Regions from separate parts of the Paenibacillus protaetiae genome, predicted to be linked through region 1. Evidence: riboswitches for the same ligand, from Rfam matches in the RefSeq annotation. Region 1 holds a riboswitch; each other region holds the start of a gene.
The links. A riboswitch is a leader RNA that binds a small molecule or an ion and turns the genes downstream of it on or off. The one in region 1 is predicted to bind thiamine pyrophosphate.

Region 1 (7,295 bases):
ATACAGCATATCGACGAGCTGCTCCGTATTGGCATCATGGCCGCCTTTCATGACGACATGGCGCGAGCCCATTTGCACGAGGCGCCGGGCTGCCTCTTCGCGGTCGGCGAGCGTCCGGATCGGCATATCGCACAGCAGCTCGGCTTCCGGAATGTTGGGCGTTGTGACAAGCGCCAGCGGAATGAGCTGCTTTTTCAATGCGCGGATCGCTTCCTGCTGGAGCAGCGCGGAGCCGCCTTTGGCGACCATCACCGGATCAATGACCAGCTTGCTCCAGCCGTATTGCTTTACCTTATCGGCAACGATGCCGATAATATCGGCGCTGAACAGCATCCCGGTTTTCACCGCGCCAGGGTTCAGGTCGGCGCCAATTGCATCCAGCTGGCTTTCGACCGCCAGCAGATCCATCGGGTAAACGCCGTGCACGCCCAGCGTATTTTGCGCCGTAATGGCGGTAATCGCGCTCATGCCGTATACGCCAAGCTCCTGAAATGTCTTCAGGTCGGCTTGTATGCCTGCGCCGCCTCCGCTGTCGGAGCCGGCAATCGTAAGTGCCTGATAAACGGTCATGCTTATCCCTCCTAAAAGTTTTACGAAGCATTGCTTCACAGAAACTACACCGCAGTAAAATCTTGCTCCGGAAGCATAAGCCTAAAAGTTTTACGAAGCATTGCTTCACAGAAACTACACCGCAGTAAAATCTTGCTCCGGAAGCATAAGCTTGTTATTTAACGGATAAATGGCGGATTTTGGACTGTAGAGAAGTTTCCTCCGGCGCAAGCAGCGCCAACTGGTTCAGAAACTCGGTTTGGAAGCTGCCGGGGCCTTGGCTGCCCGCCCGCTCATAGGCCGCTTCCGCAGCCATGCCGTAAAAAGCCAGTGCTTCCGTCACCGCATCAAAACGATTCGGCGCGTCCGTTCCGGCAACCGCGAGAAAAGCGCCGATAACCGAGCTGAGCAGGCACCCGGTGCCCGTTACTTTGGTCAAAATCGGGTGGCCGCCGCTAATGACAGCTGTTTGCAGGCCATCGGACACGATATCTTCTTTGCCGGTAACCGCTACGATGCAGCCGAGCTTTTGCGCGGCGCGTTTGGCAAGGGCGGCAGCATCGCCATCCCCTTCGCCGGCATCTACGCCTTTAATGGACCACTCTTCTCCGGCAACGTTGGCGATTTCCGCGACATTGCCCGCAGCGCAGTTACTTTGACCTGCTTGATAATCGTTTCGGCCGCTTCCGTGCGGTACGGCGTTGCGCCTGCGCCAACCGGATCAAACACGACGGGCACGCCAGCCGTATTCGCAGAACGCCCTGCAAGCAGGCAGGCATGGATAATATTTTCGTCCAGCGTCCCGATATTCAGCACAACAGAGCCGGATATCCGGGCAACATCTTCGACTTCTTCGGGGGCGTAAGCCATAAACGGCGAAGCTCCTAAAGCAAGCAGGCCGTTGGCCGTAAAGTTGGTGACGACGAGGTTCGTAATGTTGTGCACAAGCGGATTGCGTTCACGTACGAGGTTCAAATAAGACATCAATAACGCCTCCTTATAATGGTGTTACGTATTGTAAAGGGATGAGGATTTATGACCATGCAAAATGGCCGGCCTGCACCATCCTATAAATTGACGAATGCATCTTCGGCTTTTACGGACGGGTCCAGCAAGCCGTTGCTTTGCAGCCATGCCTGCACCTTCGCCCACGATTCCGGATCTTGGTAACCAAACGGCTTGTCTCCGGCATCCATCAGCGGCAGCAGAATTTGCAGGCTTTCGGTTTCGACGTCTTTATCCAGCGGGCTTGTTTTGTCCTCATGTTTCAGTAGAATGCCGAGGCCTTCCGCCGGATGGTCTTTAACGTATTGCTGGCCTTTGGCTGCCGCCGCCATAAAACGTTTGATCGCATCCGATTTGGAAGCAAGCGTATCGTCGCTTGCCGTAAATACAAGCTCATAATAATCCGGCACGCCGTATTTGGCCGGGTCCAGGTCGGCTACCGGATGGCCCTCTTTGGCCAGCAGCAGCTTCTCGTGGTTAATGAATCCGCCGATAATGGCATCCGTCTGTTTGGTCGCGATGGCCGGGATCAGATCAAAACCAACATCAACCAGCTTCACCTTGTCGGGGTTGCCGCCGTCGGTTTGAACCATCGTGCGGATGACGGCTTCCTCCAGCGGAATGGAGGAATAGCCCAACGTCTTGCCCTCCAGGTCTTTAGGGGACTGGATCGGTCCGCCTTCCGGCACAAACAGGTGGTTCAGCGTATGCCGGACAACGGCGCCAACCGACTTGACCGGAATGCCTTCGCCGCGTGCCATGAGCACCTGCGGTTCGTAGCTGAGCGCCAGATCGACTTTGCCGGCAGCCGCCAGCTTCAGCGCATCATTCGTATCGGCAGGCATCTGGATTTGCACGTCCAGCCCTTCGTCTGCAAAATAACCCAGCTCCTGCGCGGCGTACAGGAAGGAGTGGACAGCGTTAGGGTACCAGTCCAGCATGATGGTCAGCTTGTCTTTTGGTTTCGGCTGCTCCCCGGCAGAAGTGGAGCCAGCCCCCGCGGTGCTGCCGTTGTTTGTGCCGCAAGCCCCGAGGATAAGCATACATGCAAGCAATAAAAGCAGGGTTGGTCCGGTTCGGTAAAAATAAGATTTTATCATTTCATTCATAACCCCTTTTCTGTAAAATAAGCCGCTCGAGCGCCGCAACCGCGGCAAATAAAACAATGCCCAGCAGCGACAGCAGCAGGATAGCCGCAAACATGGAATCGGTGTGGAGGCTGCCCGACATCCGCTTGCTGAAGTAGCCCAGCCCTTCGGTGCCGCCAAGCCACTCGCCGATCGTAGCCCCTACGACGCAATACACGATCGCCAGCTTTAAGCCGGAGAAGTAAGCGGGAAGAGCAAGCGGGACGCTGACTTTGCGGAATATTTCCGCGCGGGTCGCGCCCATCGTCAGCAGCAGCTCCGCGTATCCGTTGTTTTTGCGCGACAGGCCGTCGTACGTGCTGACGACAACCGGGAAGAAGGCGGTCAAAAAAACGATCGCCGCTTTGGCCCATATGGTGTAGCCCAGCCACATGATGAGCACGGGCGACAGCGCAATAAGCGGAATCGTCTGGCTGATGACGATAAACGGGTACAGCGCTTTGGCCAGCAGACGGGACGTATGCATCAGTACGCCCAATACCGTGCCGATGGCAACGGAAACGGCGAACCCTAAGCCGGCTTCCCGCAGCGTTGCAGGCAGATGCTTCCCCAGCAGCAGGGAACGGTCATCCGCCAGCGCCTGGCCGACGGAAGTAGGCGCGGGTAAAATAAACGAAGGGACCCAGCCGAGGCGGGCCGCCATTTCCCAGGCAGCAAGCAATGCGGCGAGCAGCAGCAGAAACAGGCCGTAATTTTCCGCCCATCTATGAAAAAATCGCTTGTTCATCCAGCATCCGCTCCAATTGTTGTCTCATCTCCATAAACTTGGGCTCATAGATCATCCGGTAATCCCGCGGCCGAGGCAGTCCGATCTTCACTTCGGCTGCGCCTCCGGGATGATCGCCGCCCAGCACGTAAATCCGGTCGCTGAGCAGCAGCGCTTCCTCCAAATCATGCGTAATAAACAGCACGGTCTGGTTCATGCCGCCCCATAGCTCCAGCAGCCAGCGGTGCATGCCGCGTTTGGTCATCGCATCCAGCGCGCCAAACGGCTCATCCAGCAGCAGCAGCTCATGGCCGCAGGCCAGCGTCCGCGCCAAAGCGGCGCGCTGCTTCATGCCGCCGGACAGTTCCCGGGGATAAGCGGCTTCTACGCCGGCTAGCCCAAAGCTTGCGAGCACACCGCGAACTTGCTGCTTCATTGGCTCACGGTCGCGTTTTTTTCGGCCGGCCAGCTCCATGGGCAGCAGGCAGTTGTCCAGCACCGTCCGCCATGGCAGCAGCAGGTCGTTTTGCGGCATGTAAGCGACCTGGCCAAGCCGGTTGTGAACCGGCTTGCCGTTTAGCCGGATTATGCCGCCGTCCTGCTGAAGCAGTCCGGCAATCAGCTTAAACAGCGTGCTTTTGCCGGAGCCGCTTGCACCAATTAACGAAACAAACTCGCCCGCGTCCGCATGCAGGTTTACATCGCGGAGCAAATACCGGCTTTCCGCCCCGCGTCCGGCATAGCGGAAGTCCAGCTGTTCGATTTCCAGCGTTGTGTCTGCCACTTCTCGTGTACCTCCAAGTCAAAAAAATAAAAACGGCCCGTTCTTTTCCGCAAAAGGAAAGGAACGGGCCGTTTGAAATAAACCGTCGCAAATGACGGCCTAACCAGGCATGCTCACTCCACTTCCCTTCGCTGGTATAATCCAGATCAGGTTCCAAGGGTTCGGAACGCAAGCGCTCCATCTCAGCCGTTAGACACCCCTAGTGAATCAGTCGATATGAACTTTTTGGAAAAACATCAAGCATCGCGAATACTTGTTCAGCTTTTACACTATAACACATTCACGCGCGGAGGGCGAGCGGGTTTGTATCCTCGGCATGCCGTTCATTGCGAAACATGCGCAATCGCACTACAATAAAGCAAGTAAACAATTGGCAGCATGAAGGAGATTGCGGATTATGAAAAAAATCAGCTTCATTCAACCGGATATGGAAGGCTGGCTGCAAAAGTTTCATTTTGATGTGCCGATCAAGGTTCGTTATTGTGAGACGGATATGCTGGGCCATGTGAATAATGTCAGCTATTTTATGTATTTTGAGCAAGGAAGAATCGATTATTTTGAGAATCTGGATTTGACGGATGCACTGTTCGGGAAGGAAAGGGTATCGGTGGTCGCGGACCTGGAATGCCAATACTTGGCGCAGGTGTATTTAAAAGATCCGCTGCGCCTGCATGTGCGTGCGGCTCGCCTTGGCCGGTCCTCGATCGACATTCATTACGCGCTTGCCGCAAACGGCGAACTGAAAGCGGCTGGCCGCGGCACTATCGTGCTGATTGATACAGGCACTGGCAAAAGCACGCCAATCCCCGACACCGCCCGCGAGCGGATTGCGGCATTTGAAGGCGGCAGCCTGGAGCAATAGCTTGTCCGCGCCGCCAGTGCGGAGCCATAGTGCCCATTGATCCGGGCGGCTGTTTGCTGCGCCGGAGAAGACATAGGCCGCTGCCATGCCGGCATTAGCGGCATGGCGATTGGCGCAGCATCGCACCTGTTACCAGCGCCCGGGCTGGACGGTGTAAATTCAGCGCTAGCTGCATTTGCGGCAAGCGCAGCCGGAGCGGAAGGGCTGCAGGCTTACTGCACTTTTGTTTCCAGGCGGTAGTCGTCGATTTTTTCGCCGTCTTCCCAAATTTCAACAAACAGCGCGTCGCAAGGTTCGAAATCTTCGGGCTTCAAGGACAGCGCTTTTTCTTCATCCGTACCGACATATACATTATCCATTCCATCTTCATGGAAGGAAAGAATGACGTAAATTTTCATCACAACTTTCTCCTGTCGTTCGATATTGGTTAGAACTATATTATACGTAAATCGGCGGCCGGTTGCTACGCGAAGAAACCCGGCCAATTATCCCGTACCAGCGATACCGGATCAAAGCGGAATACAGCTGCACAATGAATTAATGACTTGGAGTGAAAACAGCATGTTTGATCCTACTGTGTTTGACAATTTGAAAGTGGCGTTCGAGAACGCCGTTTACGATCTGGATAATCTGGACGGCAAGGTGCTTGCGACCGGCAGAAGCGATCTGCTGGAGATGGCCGTCATGTCGAGGCGTTTTGCAATTGCTTTCCGGCTGACGGAAGGAGGCGGGAACGCTGTGGCGGAAATCGTGCTGGATGCATCGCTGAAGGAGCTTGCCGCTGAAATATTGGAGCAGGAGGGGGCTAGTCCAGGCTGCGTTCTCCGCGTCGTGTTCCATCTGGAGCTGGAGGAAACCGAACAGGCTTGCCGTACGATTGATCAAATATTGAAGGAAATATGGAATCCGGCGCTGCCGCCTGTTCAGACGATCAGCTATGAGTACGGGCACGAGCCGCCGGTTTACCGCAATGCGGCGGAAATCCGGTTTAACCGGACGATTAATGAAGAGCAGATGGAGGACGTCGGGCGTCTGGTCGATTATGCGGTTGAGACGCTTGAGCGGCTGCAGGCCCAAGGCTGGTAAGCCCGTGCGGAACATGCGGCAAAAGGTAATGCAGAAGATGTTTTTTTTACAATGCTAGCCAAGGAGCGGCAAGCTTGGCTGAAAACCGCTTTATCGCAGCAGTTTCCTGAGGGCTGCGAGTGGCTTGAGGCGTTTACATAGCCGTCAGGCCTGCTGCCGGCCTTCGCATAACAACAAAACAAGCGGCAGACCGGGATGTCCCGTGCTGCCGCTTGTTTATAGCTCAGGGCTGAAATTCAGCTCCGCTATTATTCGCCCCGCATCCCAAATGCATGGGCAATCAGCTCGTAAGAGCGGATGCGCGCCTCCGGATCGTGGATCGGGCTGTTGATCAAAATTTCGCCTACGTTATACTCTTCGCCCATGCGCAGCAGCTGTTCCTTCACCTGCTCGGGCGTGCCGATGATGCGCCGCTGGCGGATTTGCTGAATATGGAGCCGGTCCATTTCCGTATACGGGTAATCCGTTGCCGTTTGGACGGAGGGCATATAGGGCATTTCAAGCCCGGTGCGGATGCCGAGGAACAACAGGTCCGCGCTTCTGGCAAGGCGGTCCGCTTCTTCTTCCGTTTCGGCGCAAATCGCCAGCGTTGCAATCATGGAACGCGGCTTATCCTCCAGCACGTGATTGGGTTCAAAATGATTATTGTAATAGTGGGTTGCTTCCTGCCCGCCAGGAGTCCCGAAAAACTCCGCAAACGCGTAGTTAGTGCCCAGCATAGCGGCAATTCGTGCGCCTTCGCCGCTCGAGCCGAGCAGCCAAATTTCCGGAGCGGTTGGCACCACCGGCGAAGCAACCAGCTTCTCGAACTGGTGGCCGGGAGGCATCGCATCGTGCAAATAACCAATCAGGTCCAGCACCTGCTGCGGAAATTTATTCACATCGACGTATTTATCCTGCTGCAGCGCTCTTGTTGCCAGCGGCATGCCGCCCGGCGCGCGGCCGAGGCCAAGGTCGATGCGGCCCGGATGCAGCGCTTCAAGCAGCCGGAAGTTCTCCGCCACCTTGTACGCGCTGTAATGCGGCAGCATAATGCCGCCGGAGCCAACCCGGATCCGTTTGGTCGCTGCTGCGAGGTGAGCAATCAGCACCTCCGGGCTGGAAAAAGCAAGCGCCCGCATCGCATGATGCTCCGACACCCAAAAGCGCGAATAA
Region 2 (7,295 bases), 540 kb from region 1:
CGGCTGCATCCCGCCACTGCTCGATCTCAAGCGACTCCAGCCGCTCTGCGATCACAACGCCCGCCGCCCGGCATGCCTTCTCCAACGCCAGCACATAATCGGGGGCATACACATGGCTCTCCTCCGGCGTATACAGCGCCGCTTTCACATCCCGCGACAGCTTTGGCTCCAGGCGGTACAGCTCATCGCCTTCCAGGATGCGCGCAGATGAGCCGTGTTCCCGCTGCCACAGCCTGCGGCCCTCCAGCGCCAGCCGGTCCGCTTCGTGATAAACGGCATACAAGCTGCCGGATTCCGTATATTCAAAAGGCTGGCCGGAGGCGCTCCGCACCTCGTCCTTCCATGCGGGAAACAGCTGCAGGCTGGCGGCGCACAGCTGGAAAAAATCGTCCGGCCCTTCTCCATTCTCGGAGTAGGGCGCCAGCATTCCCGCAGCCGCTCCCGATGCCTGCCCGCCGCAGCGCTGCTTCTCCAGCACGGTTACGCGGTGGCCCCGCTTCTGCAGCTCAAATGCGCAGGCAAGGCCAACCACACCTCCGCCGATCACAATAATGGCTTCTCCCATGTTCAAATCCCGCTTTCCTAGTCAGTTCGCATTTTCCGCCGGATAGCCTTAGCTAATCATGCCGGCGGAGCTGCAAGCTACTTCAGTTTCAGCGAATCGTAGCCGCTGCTCGCCGAAGCATATTTTTTCTTGTCGATGCGGCCGGCCAAATAGGCCATTCTCCCCGCTTCGATAGCCAGCTTCATCGCTTCCGCCATGCGGACCGGATCTTTGGCTTTGGCAACGGGCGTATTCATCAGCACGCCGGAAACGCCAAGCTCCATCGCCTGCGCGACGTCGCTGACCGTGCCGAGCCCCGCGTCCACAATAATCGGCACGTTTGCTTCTTCCACAATGAGGCCGATATGGTACGGGTTTAATATGCCAAGCCCCGTCCCGATGGGCGCCGCTCCCGGCATAACCGCAGCCGCGCCGGCTTCCTCCAGCCTTTTGCACAGGATCGGATCGTCGGAGGTATAAGGCAGCACCGTAAAGCCTTCCTTAACGAGTATTTCCGTTGCTTTCAGCGTTTCCACCGGGTCCGGCAGCAGCGTCCGCTCGTTGGCGCTAATTTCCACCTTCACCCAGTCGCTAAGCCCCGAAGCCCGCGCCAGCCTTGCAATCCGCACCGCTTCTTCGGCGGTGCTTGCACCGGATGTATTCGGCAAATAACGGTAGCCTTCTCCATGCACATGCTGCAAAATCGAGTCATCCTCGACCTGCCCCAAATTTACGCGGCGGATTGCAAACGTAAGCACCTCCGCTCCCGAAGCTTTAATCGCCTCCTGCTGAATGTATGGGCTCGGAAACAGTCCCGTCCCGATAAAAAACCGCGAGGAAAGCTCCTGTCCGGCGATACGCAGCTTATCCTGATTCATCCTTCGTCAGCCCCCTCCTACAAATTGCACCAGCTCGATAACCATACCTTCGTACACTTGCGTGTCCGCCCACTGCTCCTTCTTCAGAACCGTTCCTCCGGCTTCAACGACAACAGGGCGTTCCGTCAGGCCAAAATGCTCCACCACCTGCAGTACCGTCTGTACGTCAAGCTCATGCGTGCCTCCGTTAATCATCAGCTTCATCCCGTTTGCCCCTTTCTCTCCAGCTTCGCCAGGAAAGCGCGGCAGACGCCCGCTACGTCGTCTGCGCCTACGATCTCGCTAACCGCGCAAATGCGGTCCGCTCCGGCTGCAATCACTTCATCCACATTGCTAAGCTTAATGCCGCCGATCGCCACAAACGGAATGCGGACTCGGTCGGCTACCTCGCGGACATACCCCACTGTTACCGGCGCGACGACATCCGTTTTCGTCTGGGTCGGGAATACCGGACCAACGCCGATGTAATCCGCACCTTGCGCCTCCGCCAGCAGCGCTTCCTCAATGGCATGCGTCGATATGCCGATCATTTTGCCGGGGGCAAGCCTTCTGGCTTCGCTGAGCGAGATATCGCCTTGGCCGAGATGGATGCCGTCCGCATCTGCTTCCAGCGCAATATCGATATAATCATTAACGATAAAAGTCACCCCGTACCGCCGGGTAAGCTCCCGCAGCGCAATCGCCTTCTGGAGCACCTCTGCGCGGCTGCTTGTTTTATCCCGAAGCTGGATAATGTCAGCGCCGCCTTGGATAGCCTCCTCCATGACCCGGATCAAATTACGGCCCGGATGAAATTGCTCGGCGGTTATGGCGTACAAACGAAAATCTTTCATCCTCTGTTCCTCCCCGTTTCTGATGCATGCGCTTTACGCGCCTCCATGCCTCGTTCTCATGCATGCGGCATGCCAGCCTCTACGCCTCATTCTGATGCGTGCGGCTTACACGCCTCTACGCCTCATTCTCATGCATGCGGCATGCACGCCTCAATGCCTCGTTCTCATGCGTGCGGCTTACACGCCTATGTATCTTGCGTAAAGCGTTTTGGCCCGGACCGGATCATCCGTTCCCTGCACAAGCACGCGGCCGTCCGGAAACAGCACAAGCCTTTCGCCTTCCGGCAGCTCTACCCGCAGCAGATACGGATTCAGCTCCGTCTTCACCGCCGCCGGCTTCAGCCGCTCCTGCCACTCCGAGAGCTGCAGCGCCTTGCGGCCTGTAATCTGCACCGTACTTCTGCCGCATAACGATACTGCTCCTTCCGCCTCCTGCTCCTGCAGAGCAGGGTACTGCTTCAGCCCGCAGCAAGGGCAATCCGCAGAAGGCTCGCCAAGCTTCATCTCAAAATGGCGGTTGCTCCATACATCAAACGTTACCAGCGTATTTCTTCTCGCTGAATGTGCCCCTATCAGCACTTTCATCGCTTCCACCGCCTGATACGATGCGACTATGTCCACGACCGGCGCAATGACCCCAATCGTATCGCAGGTTTGGCCGCCGCTGTCCGCAGTCTGGATAAAGCAGCGCAGGCACGGCGTTTCGCCTGGCACCAAGAGCGCGCTCATCCCCTGTGAGCTGACCGCCCCGCCGTAAACAAACGGAATCCCTTCGCGGAAGCAGGCATCGTTCAGCAGAAAACGCGTTTCGAAATTATCCGTGCCGTCCAAAACAAGATCAATGCCGTCCAGCAGCCGGCTGATATGCCGTGCCGTCACATCGGCTACAATGGCATCAATCCGGACATCCGAATTGATGCGCTGCAGCTTCCGCTGTGCGGCAATCGCCTTGGGCAGCCCTTGCGCGGCATCCTCCTCGTCGTACAGCATTTGCCTTTGCAGATTGCTTCGCTCTACAAAGTCGCGGTCGACAATTCGCACGAGCCCTACGCCGGCGCGGACAAGATGATTCGCCAGCACCGTGCCGAGCGCCCCCATCCCGACGATGCACACCGCACTGGCCGCAAGCTTCGCCTGCCCTTCCGGCCCGATCGGGGCAAATCGCATTTGCCGCGAATACCGCTCATCCGGCTGGGCTCCATTTGCTTCATTTGCCTCACCCGCACCGCCAAATTCCCGTATGCTCAAACCGGCCACTCCTCCCGATCGTACGCTTTATCCCAAAATAAATATTCCAGCTTCGACGCCATCACAAAGTGCTCCTCCAGCTTAAGCAGTGCCTGCTCCGGCAGGCCTTCAGCCAGCTCATCCATCAGGCCGATGCACCAATCGGTCAGCTCGCCGAACTCGCTGGAGCTGTACATCTCCACCCACTCGCGGTACAGCGGATGCTCCATTGCAGCAGAACCGGCAGCAAGCTTCAGCCCGATTTCGCGGTAGCTCCACATACAGGGTAATATGACGGCAACGATCTCAGCTAATGTGCCTTGCGCCGCCACCTGCAGCATATACCCGGTATACGCCGTTGTAGCGGGAGAAGGCGGCGTATGGTCCAGCTCTTCGCGGCTGATGCCAAACTTCGCCGCATAGCCCCGGTGCAGCCCCATCTCCACATGCAAAATCGAATAGCTGAGTTCAGCAAACTTTGCCATCCTGTCCGGATCGGAAGCCTTAATGCTGCCGTAAGCGTACATTCTCGCGTAATCCAATAAATAAAGGTAATCCTGCTTCAAGTAAAAAATAAACCGCCCCGGATCTAGCGTTCCGGCGCCAAGCTCCTCCACAAACGGATGGTTGAGGCTGCGCACCCACCATTCTTCCGCCGCCGTGTACAGCCGGCTGCTAAATCTCGGTGTCTGTTTTGCCGCTTCCAGGTTTCCCATTGTTTCTCCTCCTCAGCTTTGACCGCCAGGCAAAAAATGACGAAACATATCCGCAAGGCCGCAGCCGCTCCGCGCAAATAAAAAAAGCCATTCGAGAATACACGAATGGCTTTTGCGCATGCAAAATTCGATATGTTCTCTACGCCAGCATTACCTGGTTCAGATTAACGGTCAGGCAAACTAGTTGCCAATCTCAGCCGGACTTCATCCAGCACCCGTAATTTTTCAGTTCATGTTACTTATTACCACTTTACTATACTCAATAGGAGCAGTTCGAGCAACCTTTTATTTAACAGCCGTATTGCCGATTTCTGCTTCTTCGTCTTCATACCAGGGGTTCAGGTGCACGAGCACCTCTTCCACATCGTCGTGCCGCTCCATAATAACCGACTTGATTTTTTTGGACACGTCATGGCCTTCCTGGATGTTCAGTTCGGCAGGAATGCCGACACGCACATCAATGATGATATAGTGGCCATGCTCCCTTGCGCGGATCAAATCAATCCGTTTCACTTCCGGCACGCTGATGACCAGCTCTTCATATTCGCTTATTTTCTCCGGGGATACCATCCGGTCCATCAAAATATCAACCGCTTCACGGCCCATATCGTTGGACAGCTTCAAAATCAAAAGCGCAACGATCAGCCCTGCGACCGGATCGCCGTATTGCAGCCATACGATGCCGTAATGGTCGCCAATCAGTGCCGCCCCGATACCGGCAACCGCTGCGAGCGATGCGTATACATCAGCCAAGTGGTCATAGGCGGTGGCCAGCAAACTTTTGCTGTTGGTCGATTTGCTTACCTGCATGCAATAGTAATACAGCCAAATTTTCCATACCAATGATACGGCTGCCGCTATTAAAGCGAGCAAGCTTGCTTCCGCCGCCGGATGGAAGAAGGCTTCCACGGAATGATATCCGATAAATAATGCCGCTACAAGCATAATGATAGCTACAATTGCCGAACCAATTACTTCGGCTTTGCCGTGCCCGTACGGATGGTCCCAATCTCTTGGTTTTTTCGCAATAATGGTTGCGCTTAACGCCGCTATTGAAGCAATAACGTCGCCCGCATTATGAATGCCGTCGGCAATGAGCACCTGGCTGCCTGCGAGAACGCCTACAACGATTTTAATGACCGTAAGAAACAAGTTACTGATTAAGCTGATCGTGATCGCTGCCGCGCTGGACGGCTTGCTAGTCTGACTCATTTATTTCTCCTTTTACCCGTTTGCGTATGCGCCATTTAACTGCTGCTCTGGCGCGTTACAGCCGCTTGTACTTTTTTTCAACTGAATCATTATACAAAGCCGATACGGTGTGGGTCTAGAGAAACAGTGTTGCTGTGTGCAAGCACTTTTACGGCAAGGCAACAGACTTTAACGGTGCAAAAACAGTTGCCCTTGTCCAAAAGTAAGCATATGGTAAACAATTGTGCGCCTCGGACATCCATGCTGTCATTATTTTATTTGCTTCATCTTGTTATTGCGTTTGGCTCGGACGTGATTGTACTATAGATCATGCATAGGAAAAAAATGGAATTGTGGGAGGTTATTTTTTGTCTATTATCAACGTTCTGGATCAAGGGTATGTAAGGCTGGTTAATCATATGGGATCGGATCTTACCGTCGTGAATGCCGCTCGGGTGTCATATGCAAAGCAGTCCGAGGAGCTGTCCGAACGGGACATCCGACTAATTCAATTTCTCGCGCGGGAAGGGCATACGTCGCCATTCCGCCACGCTATCGCACAATTTGAAATTTACGCACCTCTGATGGTAGCGAGACAATGGTGGAAATATGTCGTTGGCGCCGCTCATTATGAAGGTACAGGCGATAGCCTGGAGGCATGGAATGAATCAAGCCGGCGGTATATTACCGAAGAGCCGGCATTTTATATTCCGCAAGCAGGTGAATGGAGAGCAAAGCCCGAGAGCTCGAAGCAAGGCAGCGGGGAGCCGATCGCCTGGGAACTCGGCGAGAAGCATACGGAAGCGCTTATGGCCTATGTGGAGCTAGGTATAGCCAACTACGAAGCCGCTTTGCAGGATGGGATTTGCGCCGAGCAGGCCCGGTTATTTCTTCCGTCCTACGGGATGTATGTGCGATGGTATTGGACAGCCTCCGTCCAATCAGTGGCCCACTTTTTATCCCAACGGCTGGAGCATGACGCCCAAAAAGAAATTCAGCTTTACGCGAAGGCTGTACTTGAACTCATTAAACCGTTATTCCCGGTTTCGCTGGAACAGCTTGTGGCGGAAAGCCATCTGGTGCCGCAATCCCATTAGCATCACGGCGACACCTATCATTTACGTCTGAAATAGTACTAATTTACCTGCATGTTATTATCTGAAAATAAGGCTATGTAAATCTTAACGAACAGCTATCTAAGCTCAAACCGTTCAACCCATTGCTTCCAAAAGGCTTGCAGATCAAACCGTTCCGGCCGGTCAAAATACGTCCCCGACAGCTCCAGCTCCTCTATACGCGACAGCCGGAACGCCTGTACTTTCTCTTCCGTCTCCCCGATCAAAAACCAGATGCCGCCTTTGGCGACCAGCCCGTAAGGCTTAAGCTCAAACGTTCCGCCCACCCCGCTTCTCGATGTGTACGCCATCGTTACCGCACGCTGCTCCCAGATCGCTTGCTGCGCCAGCTTTAGGTTGGGCGCTTCCTTATCGCCTTCCCGCCATGAATCCGTATCCAAATGGATACGTTCCTGCAGCCACGCCGCCGCCTTACGCTCCTGCTCCGGCAGCGCCAGCATCAGCTTCTGCAGCGCTGAACGGAATGCTCCGCCTATGCCAAGCTGTTCGTAAACCGAGCCGGTTGCATGCACAAACAGCGACTGGATCTCATCCGTCGTTAACGCATGGAATGGCGATTTATAATGGTCCGGCAGCGCAAACCCTCCGTGAACGCCGGCATCGGCGTAAACCGGAATGCCTGCCAAGCTAAGCGCATCCATATCGCGGTAAATCGTCCGCTCGGACACCTCAAGCCGCTTGGCGAGCTCCGAAGCTGTCATTTTCCCGTCTGTCTGCAGGAGCATTACAATTGAAATTAGGCGGTCCGCCCGCATATTTTTTTCCCTCTT
Region 3 (7,295 bases), 1.7 Mb from region 1:
TGTACAAAATGAATATGAGCATCCACAATCCATGACTGGCGGTTATTCTCCGGCACTTGCGGCACCCCTTCTCGTATTCGTATGATCTTGAAGCAGGTCATAAACCTTCTGTTTGTACGCATTAAACAATTCGTCCGTCCACAATGATTCTTTGCGCGGCCTTGCAAACGGCACCTCGAATTCGTCAAGCACGACTGCAGGCGAAGCCGACAGCACAATAACCCGGTCCGAGAGCAGCAGCGCTTCCTCAATGCTGTGCGTCACCAGCAGCACCGAGCGGCGGTTCTCCTCCCAGATCGACATCAGCCAGCGCTGCATGTTCAGCCGCGTCAGCGCATCCAGCGCGCCAAACGGTTCATCCAGCAGCATAAGCCGCTGCGGCGAAAGCAGCGCCCGCAAAAAAGATACGCGCTGCTGCATACCGCCGGACAGCACGCCGGGGTACGCCTCGGCATAGCTGCCGAGGCCAACTTTATCCAGCCATTCCAGCGCGGATTGCTCAGCATCGCTGCGCTTCATTCCGGCAATATGCAGCGCAAGCTCCACATTGTCCGCCACTGTCCGCCAAGGCAGCAAGGACGCCTGCTGCGGCATATACGATATATGGCCGCGTTTGCCGTTAATGAGCTGTCCGTTTACGCGGATTTCGCCTTCACTCGGAAGCTCAAGCCCGCCAATCATTTGAAACAACGTCGTTTTCCCGCTGCCGGAAGGTCCAACGATCGAGACGAACTCCCCCTCGTGGATATGCAGCGACAAGCCTCCGATGACTTCTTTTGCCGTTTGGCCTTTGCCGAACGTTTTATGTACCCGGGTAATGTCCAACACGGGCTGACGATCCGCTGCTCGCTTATTCACCGCCGCTCACTTCCTTTCTGAACCTGCTTCCAACGGACAAGCAGCCGCTCCGCCAGCGACACAAGCCCATACATCAGCAAGCTGAGAATTACAATAAGAAATACAGCAGCGAATACGCGTGCCGTCTGAAAGCCGTTGGAAGCGAGCAGCATAAAATAACCAAGCCCTTTTTGCGAGCCGATCCATTCTGCTACAACGGCGGTCAGCACGCTGTAGGAGGCAGCGATTTTCAGCCCGGAAAATAAATGGGACACTGCATTGGGCAGCTCCAGCCGCCAAAACAGCTGCCATCTGCTTGAACCGATCATTTCCATATAATTGCGGAGTTTAGGGTCAACGTCATTCAAACCCGCCAGCAACGCAACCGATACAGGGAAAAAACATACCAGCCACATCAAAATCAGCTTTGGCACAATGCCGTATCCAAACCATAACGTCAGCAACGGGCCAATCGCGATGATGGGCACGTTTTGCGACAGGACGAGCAGCGGGTAAATGCCGCTTTTGGCTCCGGGAACAAAATGAAGAAGCGCCGCAAGCAAAAAGCCTGCGCCCACTCCCCCTGCAAAACCCGGCAAAACGAGCTCTATCGTAGCCAGCATATGCTCGCTGAGCCTTGGCCATACTTCCGCGGCTGTTTCAATAATGCGCAGCGGAGACGGCAGCAGCCACTCTCCGGTGCCGGTTACGGTAACGGCGATTTGCCAAGCGGCCAATAGGACGAGTATGACTGCCGCAGGCGGCAGCCACTTTCGCCAGTTCATTTTATTGCCCATCCGGGTATTTCTCCAGCAATGTACCCATCGAAGCGCCATCCGTCGGATTGAACAAAATTTTCACCTGCGAAATAACAGAGGAACAGCCCTGGTCGGTCATCGCTTCATTCATCTGCTGAACGATCATAAGCAGCTTGTGAAGCTCGCCTTCCATCGTCGTCTCCAGCGGCGCGACACGATACGGGACGCCGGATGCTTTAATAATGTCGATGGCCCGGTCGACATATTCGTATTTGCTTGCGCCTTCAGGCGCATTCGGTAAAATTTGAATGCTGACTAATGCATTCGCCATAGTTTTGCATCTCCCTTTTTTCGGATCGTGATCGTTTAAGCTTCTGGCAAAAAGTCGTTCGTGAACGCTTTGTCCGCTTCCAGCTTGCTGTCCAGCAGCTTATGCTCGTACATCCAATCCGCGTAATTTTGCCACACGCTCAGTTTTTGCTCGCCCCAGCGCGGCGCATCGTCCTTGTATTTGTCAGCGAGCCACTTCTGGCTGGCGCGGACAAGGTCCGCGTTTAAGTCCGGTTCAGCTTTGATCAGCACTTCCGCCGCATCGTCCGGATGCTCAATCGCATAGTTGTATCCTTCGGAAGCCGCCTTGACAAACGCCTTGACAATGTCCGGCTTGCTCTTGATCATCGACTCGCTGGTAGCCAGCACCGGCGTATAATAATCCAGCTTATCGCTGTAATCCGTCAAATAAAGCATGTTCAGCTTCTCGCCGCGAAGCTCGGCTTCCACGCCTGTCCAAGCATAATAAATCCAGGCGAAATCGACATCCCGTTTAACCGCTGTAAAAAAGTCCGTATCGCCGATATTCAAAATTTTCACCTTGTTCACATCGGCATGTTTCTCCTGCATAAGCGAGGCAATGACCGCTTCCTCCACCGGAGCGCCCCAGCCGCCGTACGTTTTGCCTTCAAATTTTTCCGGCGAATCAATTCCTTTTGCCGCAGGGGACGCAAACCCCGACGTATTGTGCTGAATCACCGCCGCAATTGATACAAGCGGCACGCCTGCAATCCGGGCCATCGTAACCGACTCTTGGTAGCTGACGCCAAAATCAGCACTGCCGGAAGCGATCATTTTATCGGCGCCGTCCTGGCCGGGCTGCACAATTTCGACATCGAGCCCTTGCTCCTTAAAGAAACCTTTGTCACGGGCCACGTACAGGCCGGTATGGTTCGTATTCGGCGTCCAATCCAGCACAACCTTCACTTTAGTAAGCTTGGCGGAGTCTTCGCCCTGCCCCGCCTCTCCCTTTGTGCTGCCATTGGAACTGCAGCCCGCCAGCATTACGGCAACCGCTGCCGCAGCCGCTAAAAATTTAAACCCCCATGTTCGTTTACGCGTACTCATGTCTCTCTCCCTCTCCTAACGTACTGTTCGCCAATCTTCCAGCTGAACGGGGACCGTGCCCGTACTAGCTCACTCTGATTCATAGAATGGACGCATAGCGGATACGTATACACGGATGCATGCAAAAAAAAGCACCCTTCCGAACCGGAAGGATGCCGTTTATACGCTGCGTATCGCAAAAGCCGCAATTGCCGCATCTTTTCAGAGCAAATAAACGGATGCGTCAACACTTCCTCCGCTGGCATTATCCAGATCAGGTCTACGGTCGAAAACAGGATAGTTTTCCTCTCAGCCCGGTTCCCCGAGCTCCCGTTTGGCTATTTGATTGTATAAAATGAATTATACTGCCTTTACGGCTGATGTCAAACCTTTCTGCTGCCGGCGGGCTCTGTCTCTTAGCTCAGCTTCGCTCTCCAGCTGTTCAACAAGTCAAGCAGCGTCTGCTCCAAAGGGATTTCCGGCTTCCAGCCTGTTCGGGCATGAAATTTCTCATAGCCGGCATATACTGCGGCGGAATCGCTAGGCCGCAGCCGTAAAGGGTCTACCTGTATCTCAATGGACGCCTGGCTGAATGACAACAACATCGTAAGCATCTCATTGACCGAAAGCGCATGGCCGGAAGCGATATTATAAGCTTCTCCCGGTTCGCAGCAGTCCAGCGCGAGCTTATAGGCGCGCACCACATCCCGCACATCGAGAAAATCACGGACAGCCGACAGATTGCCGACATGCAAAATCGGCGGCTTCAGCCCTTTTTCAATTTCTGCAATTTGTTTGGCGAAGCTGGAAGTGACGACATTGTCGCTTCTGCCCGGTCCGGTATGATGAAAGGTGCGTACGATAACGGTATGCAGCCCGTATGTTTTATAATTTTGATAAGCCAGATGCTCTTGCGAAATTTTGCTTACTGCATACGGGTTTAACGGCCGGAACGGATTCGTTTCCTTAATCGGAAGCTCCTCCGGCTTCACATATCCGTATTGCTCGCTGGAACCGGCAATCAATATCCGGCACCCGGGATGGCAAATGCGTATGGCATCCAACAAATGAGCCTGACAGGCGATATTGTTATACAGCGTATCCAGGGAATGATCCCAAGAAGCCGTGACATTGCTGTCCGCCGCCAAATGATAAATATAGTCCGGTTTTGCATCCCGGATCGTATTAAAAACCGTTTCGCGGTCAAGCAGATCGCATGCGTACAGCTGGATGTGATGGAGGATCGGCTTCAGGTTATCCAGCCTGGTGGAGTGGCGGACGGTACCGGATACTTCGAATCCTTGCCGGATTAAATGACTGGCCAAATAGCTTCCTGCAAAACCGGCAATCCCCGTAATAAAAGCTTTCACGGCTTCTTCATCCCTCCATGGCCTGGTTCCGCAGCCGCCAGCAGCTGTTTAATATACTGCTCCTCCGACTTGTGGCACACCAGCAGTCCTTCATCCGTGGATACAATAATGACGTTATTGACGCCGATGACAAGCGTCTTCTTGCCCTCTGTAAAAATAATGTTGTTGCCGGCTTCCAATGTGTAAATATTGTCCGACATTAAATTGCCGTCGGCGTTCCGCTCGAATATGCGCTCCAGCGAAGTCCACGTGCCGACATCATCCCACATAAACCGGATCGGGATCATAAATAAAGCCGGTATTTTCTCCATAATGGCGTAATCAATTGAAAGCCGTGCAAGTGAAACATAAGCTTGCTGAAAGTTTGGATTATCGGCTTCGAAAATTTTCCACATCTCCGGCTGATAACATTCCATGTAATAAGCGATTGTAGACGGCTTCCATATAAATATGCCGCTGTTCCAATACATGCGCGGGTTCTCGATAAGCTCCAGCGCCTTTGCTTTGCTAGGTTTCTCAATAAAAGACGCCACCTCGCAAATATTGCGGCTGCCCGCCGCATAACCTTGCTTAACTTCAATATATCCATAGCCGGTCTCGGCTCTCGTCGGGACGATGCCAAACGTAACAACCGCTTTATCTTGGCGGGCAATAGCTTCCGCTTCCCGAATCGCCGCCTCCAGCAATAACGGTTCATCCATATATTGATCGGAAGGCGCTGTGACGATAACCTCGTCCATTTGAAGCCGGAGAAAATAACGTGCCGCCAGGGCAATGCAAGGCGCGGTATCCCGCTGCTCCGGTTCCAGAATGATCCGGCTGTCGTCCAGCCCTTTCAGCTGTTTCTTCACCAAATCCAAATAACCGGGGTTTACCACAATATAAATATCTTCTTCCGCTACAATCGAACGAAACCGATTATAGGTTTGCTGCAGCATCGTTTCGTCGTCCGATGTCAGCTTTAAAAACTGCTTGGGCATGGCCTCCGTGCTGATCGGCCAAAATCGCGTACCTTTGCCGCCTGCCATAATGACGACCTTCAAAACCAACCACCTCGCTGAATAAAAATGAAAAGCAGGATGTTGTAGGCTAAGGGCGGGTAAAGCGGAAGTCTCAAATCTTCTATTTCTATAAACCATCATGCAATCTTTCAATTTGCTCGTATCAGTATATGCCTCTGAAAGAGAATGTTAATGGACGAATTACGGGCTGGTTATAAATTAGGGCGCTTGCCGCATACATGAATATATCGGGTATCGGGAATAGACGGAAAGGAGACAATGCGATGAATTATATCGAGCTTAGATACCGCAGCCGGCGTTTCTCCGAAAGCATGAGCACCACCTCGACTGTCATTCAATATTTGCGCGATATTTATGAATTGGATAACGAGCTTTTTTTGTGGGAGCTGTACAAACAGCTGTTGAATCGCGAGCCGGACCAGCCGGGATTCGCTTCTCATCTTTCCTTATTGAACAATGGGCATACAAGATCGTATATCGTCTCCGATATCATAAACAGCAAGGAAGCCCAGCATCTCTATCAATCGCCGGCGCTGACTGCGCCGCACGGCTATTCCATCATTCAAGTTCTTCACGCTGCGAGAAGGCTCCATCCGGAGACGTTTGTAACACGCCTGTACGAACAGCTGTTAAACCGGCGACCGCAGCAGGGCGAGCTGCGCATCCATATGAATATGCTTGTCAAAATGTCGCGCTGGAGGCTGGTTACCAGCCTTATCCATACGCCGGAATGCCAGCGGCTTTTAGCTGGACTTAAGCCTTCCGCTGTACCACAAACGCCTGTTCACGCCAGGCAAATCGGCATTTTCCTCGGATTCTCGCAGCAGGTTACCCTCGGAGGCGAAGGCATCGGCCGATATACTGTCAGGCTGGCGGAAGGTTTGCTGCAGCATGACGATCAAACGATGGTCCATGTATTCGCCATGGCCCATAATATGGATGAGGTGTTATCGACCTTTCAATATTTCATGCATAAATACCCGAACCGCCTTTTTTTCGGCGCTTTTCCGGACGCCGGCTGGCTGAACCGGCATGCCCCGGTTGACGCGTGGATTATCCCTTACATCGGTCTTGAGCTGGCAGAACAGCTGGAGCGCCCGAATATCGTTGTTTTGCATGATTTGGTTTATGTCCATTTCTATGATGTGTACATCCGGAAACAGCCGGAATTTCTACACTATTTGGATCCGATTGTGAAAGCACTTGCGGCAAAAGCAGCACGTGTCGTTTGCAGCAGCAACTTCATCCGCGACCACGAAGGGCTGCAATACTTAAAGCTTCCTGCAGACAAGGTGAAGGTAATCCGGCTGGCAGCTCCCAGTGCGGAATATGACGCGGCTGGCATTCCGGATGAACAGGCGTTTCGGAGCAAATACCAGCTGCACACGTCCTACATTACTTTTCCGTCAGCCATCCGCCTTCATAAAAACCACTTACGGTTAATAGAAGCTTTTTTAAACTACAAGCAAAGCCCCGACGGCCATGATTCCGATCTTGCGCTTGTGTTCACGGACCGCTTCGATGATAATCCGCTTCGTCCCGAATATGAAGCGCTGCTGAAGCGATATTACCCGGGGACGCTGAATAGCGTTGTATTTCTTGGGAGGATTCCTTTCAGCCATCTTCCTGCGCTGTACAAATATGCGATCGGCACTATTGTTCCTACCGAATTCGAAGGAAGCTGCCCTTTTCCAATTCTCGAGTCGCTATCGGTAGGTACGCCGGTCGCGATTAGCCGGATTAATGTCGCACTTGAAGTCATCGAGGATTTGTCTTCGTTTATTACGTTCCATCCGCATCTCGTGCCGGAAATCCAGTGGGCGATCCACCAGCTTCGAGTTCGGCATGCCGAACTTCCCGACAGGCAGCGCGCGGCCATAAGCGGAGCGTTAAACCGGACATGGAAGGATGCCGCTGCGGAATTTATCGAG

Region 2: it holds a riboswitch for thiamine pyrophosphate, as region 1 does, so the genes downstream of both, tenA (thiaminase II) here and ET464_RS11580 (ABC transporter ATP-binding protein) in region 1, are expected to answer to the same signal.
Region 3: it holds a riboswitch for thiamine pyrophosphate, as region 1 does, so the genes downstream of both, ET464_RS03305 (ABC transporter substrate-binding protein) here and ET464_RS11580 (ABC transporter ATP-binding protein) in region 1, are expected to answer to the same signal.

Annotation. Positions count from the first base shown of each region.
Region 1 is NZ_CP035492.1:2,483,980-2,491,274, reverse strand. It holds gene thiD (bifunctional hydroxymethylpyrimidine kinase/phosphomethylpyrimidine kinase) at 1-570, opposite strand, end outside; partial or broken gene thiM (hydroxyethylthiazole kinase) at 725-1,533, opposite strand; gene ET464_RS11590 (ABC transporter substrate-binding protein) at 1,617-2,654, opposite strand; gene ET464_RS11585 (ABC transporter permease) at 2,656-3,429, opposite strand; gene ET464_RS11580 (ABC transporter ATP-binding protein) at 3,407-4,192, opposite strand; TPP riboswitch at 4,299-4,403, opposite strand; gene ET464_RS11575 (acyl-CoA thioesterase) at 4,590-5,054, shown strand; gene ET464_RS11570 (hypothetical protein) at 5,267-5,452, opposite strand; gene ET464_RS11565 (hypothetical protein) at 5,616-6,140, shown strand; gene ET464_RS11560 (LLM class flavin-dependent oxidoreductase) at 6,389-7,295, opposite strand, start outside.
Region 2 is NZ_CP035492.1:1,943,665-1,950,959, forward strand. It holds gene thiO (glycine oxidase ThiO) at 1-565, opposite strand, end outside; gene ET464_RS08930 (thiazole synthase) at 643-1,422, opposite strand; gene thiS (sulfur carrier protein ThiS) at 1,429-1,626, opposite strand; gene thiE (thiamine phosphate synthase) at 1,623-2,255, opposite strand; gene ET464_RS08945 (ThiF family adenylyltransferase) at 2,433-3,422, opposite strand; gene tenA (thiaminase II) at 3,500-4,198, opposite strand; TPP riboswitch at 4,317-4,427, opposite strand; gene ET464_RS08955 (cation diffusion facilitator family transporter) at 4,484-5,410, opposite strand; gene thyX (FAD-dependent thymidylate synthase) at 5,809-6,486, shown strand; gene ET464_RS08965 (helix-turn-helix transcriptional regulator) at 6,582-7,280, opposite strand.
Region 3 is NZ_CP035492.1:767,055-774,349, reverse strand. It holds gene ET464_RS03325 (TatD family hydrolase) at 1-56, opposite strand, end outside; gene ET464_RS03320 (ABC transporter ATP-binding protein) at 43-858, opposite strand; gene ET464_RS03315 (ABC transporter permease) at 855-1,634, opposite strand; gene ET464_RS03310 (thiamine-binding protein) at 1,624-1,926, opposite strand; gene ET464_RS03305 (ABC transporter substrate-binding protein) at 1,962-2,993, opposite strand; TPP riboswitch at 3,207-3,316, opposite strand; gene ET464_RS03300 (GDP-mannose 4,6-dehydratase) at 3,389-4,342, opposite strand; gene ET464_RS03295 (mannose-1-phosphate guanylyltransferase) at 4,339-5,385, opposite strand; gene ET464_RS03290 (DUF4214 domain-containing protein) at 5,628-7,295, shown strand, end outside.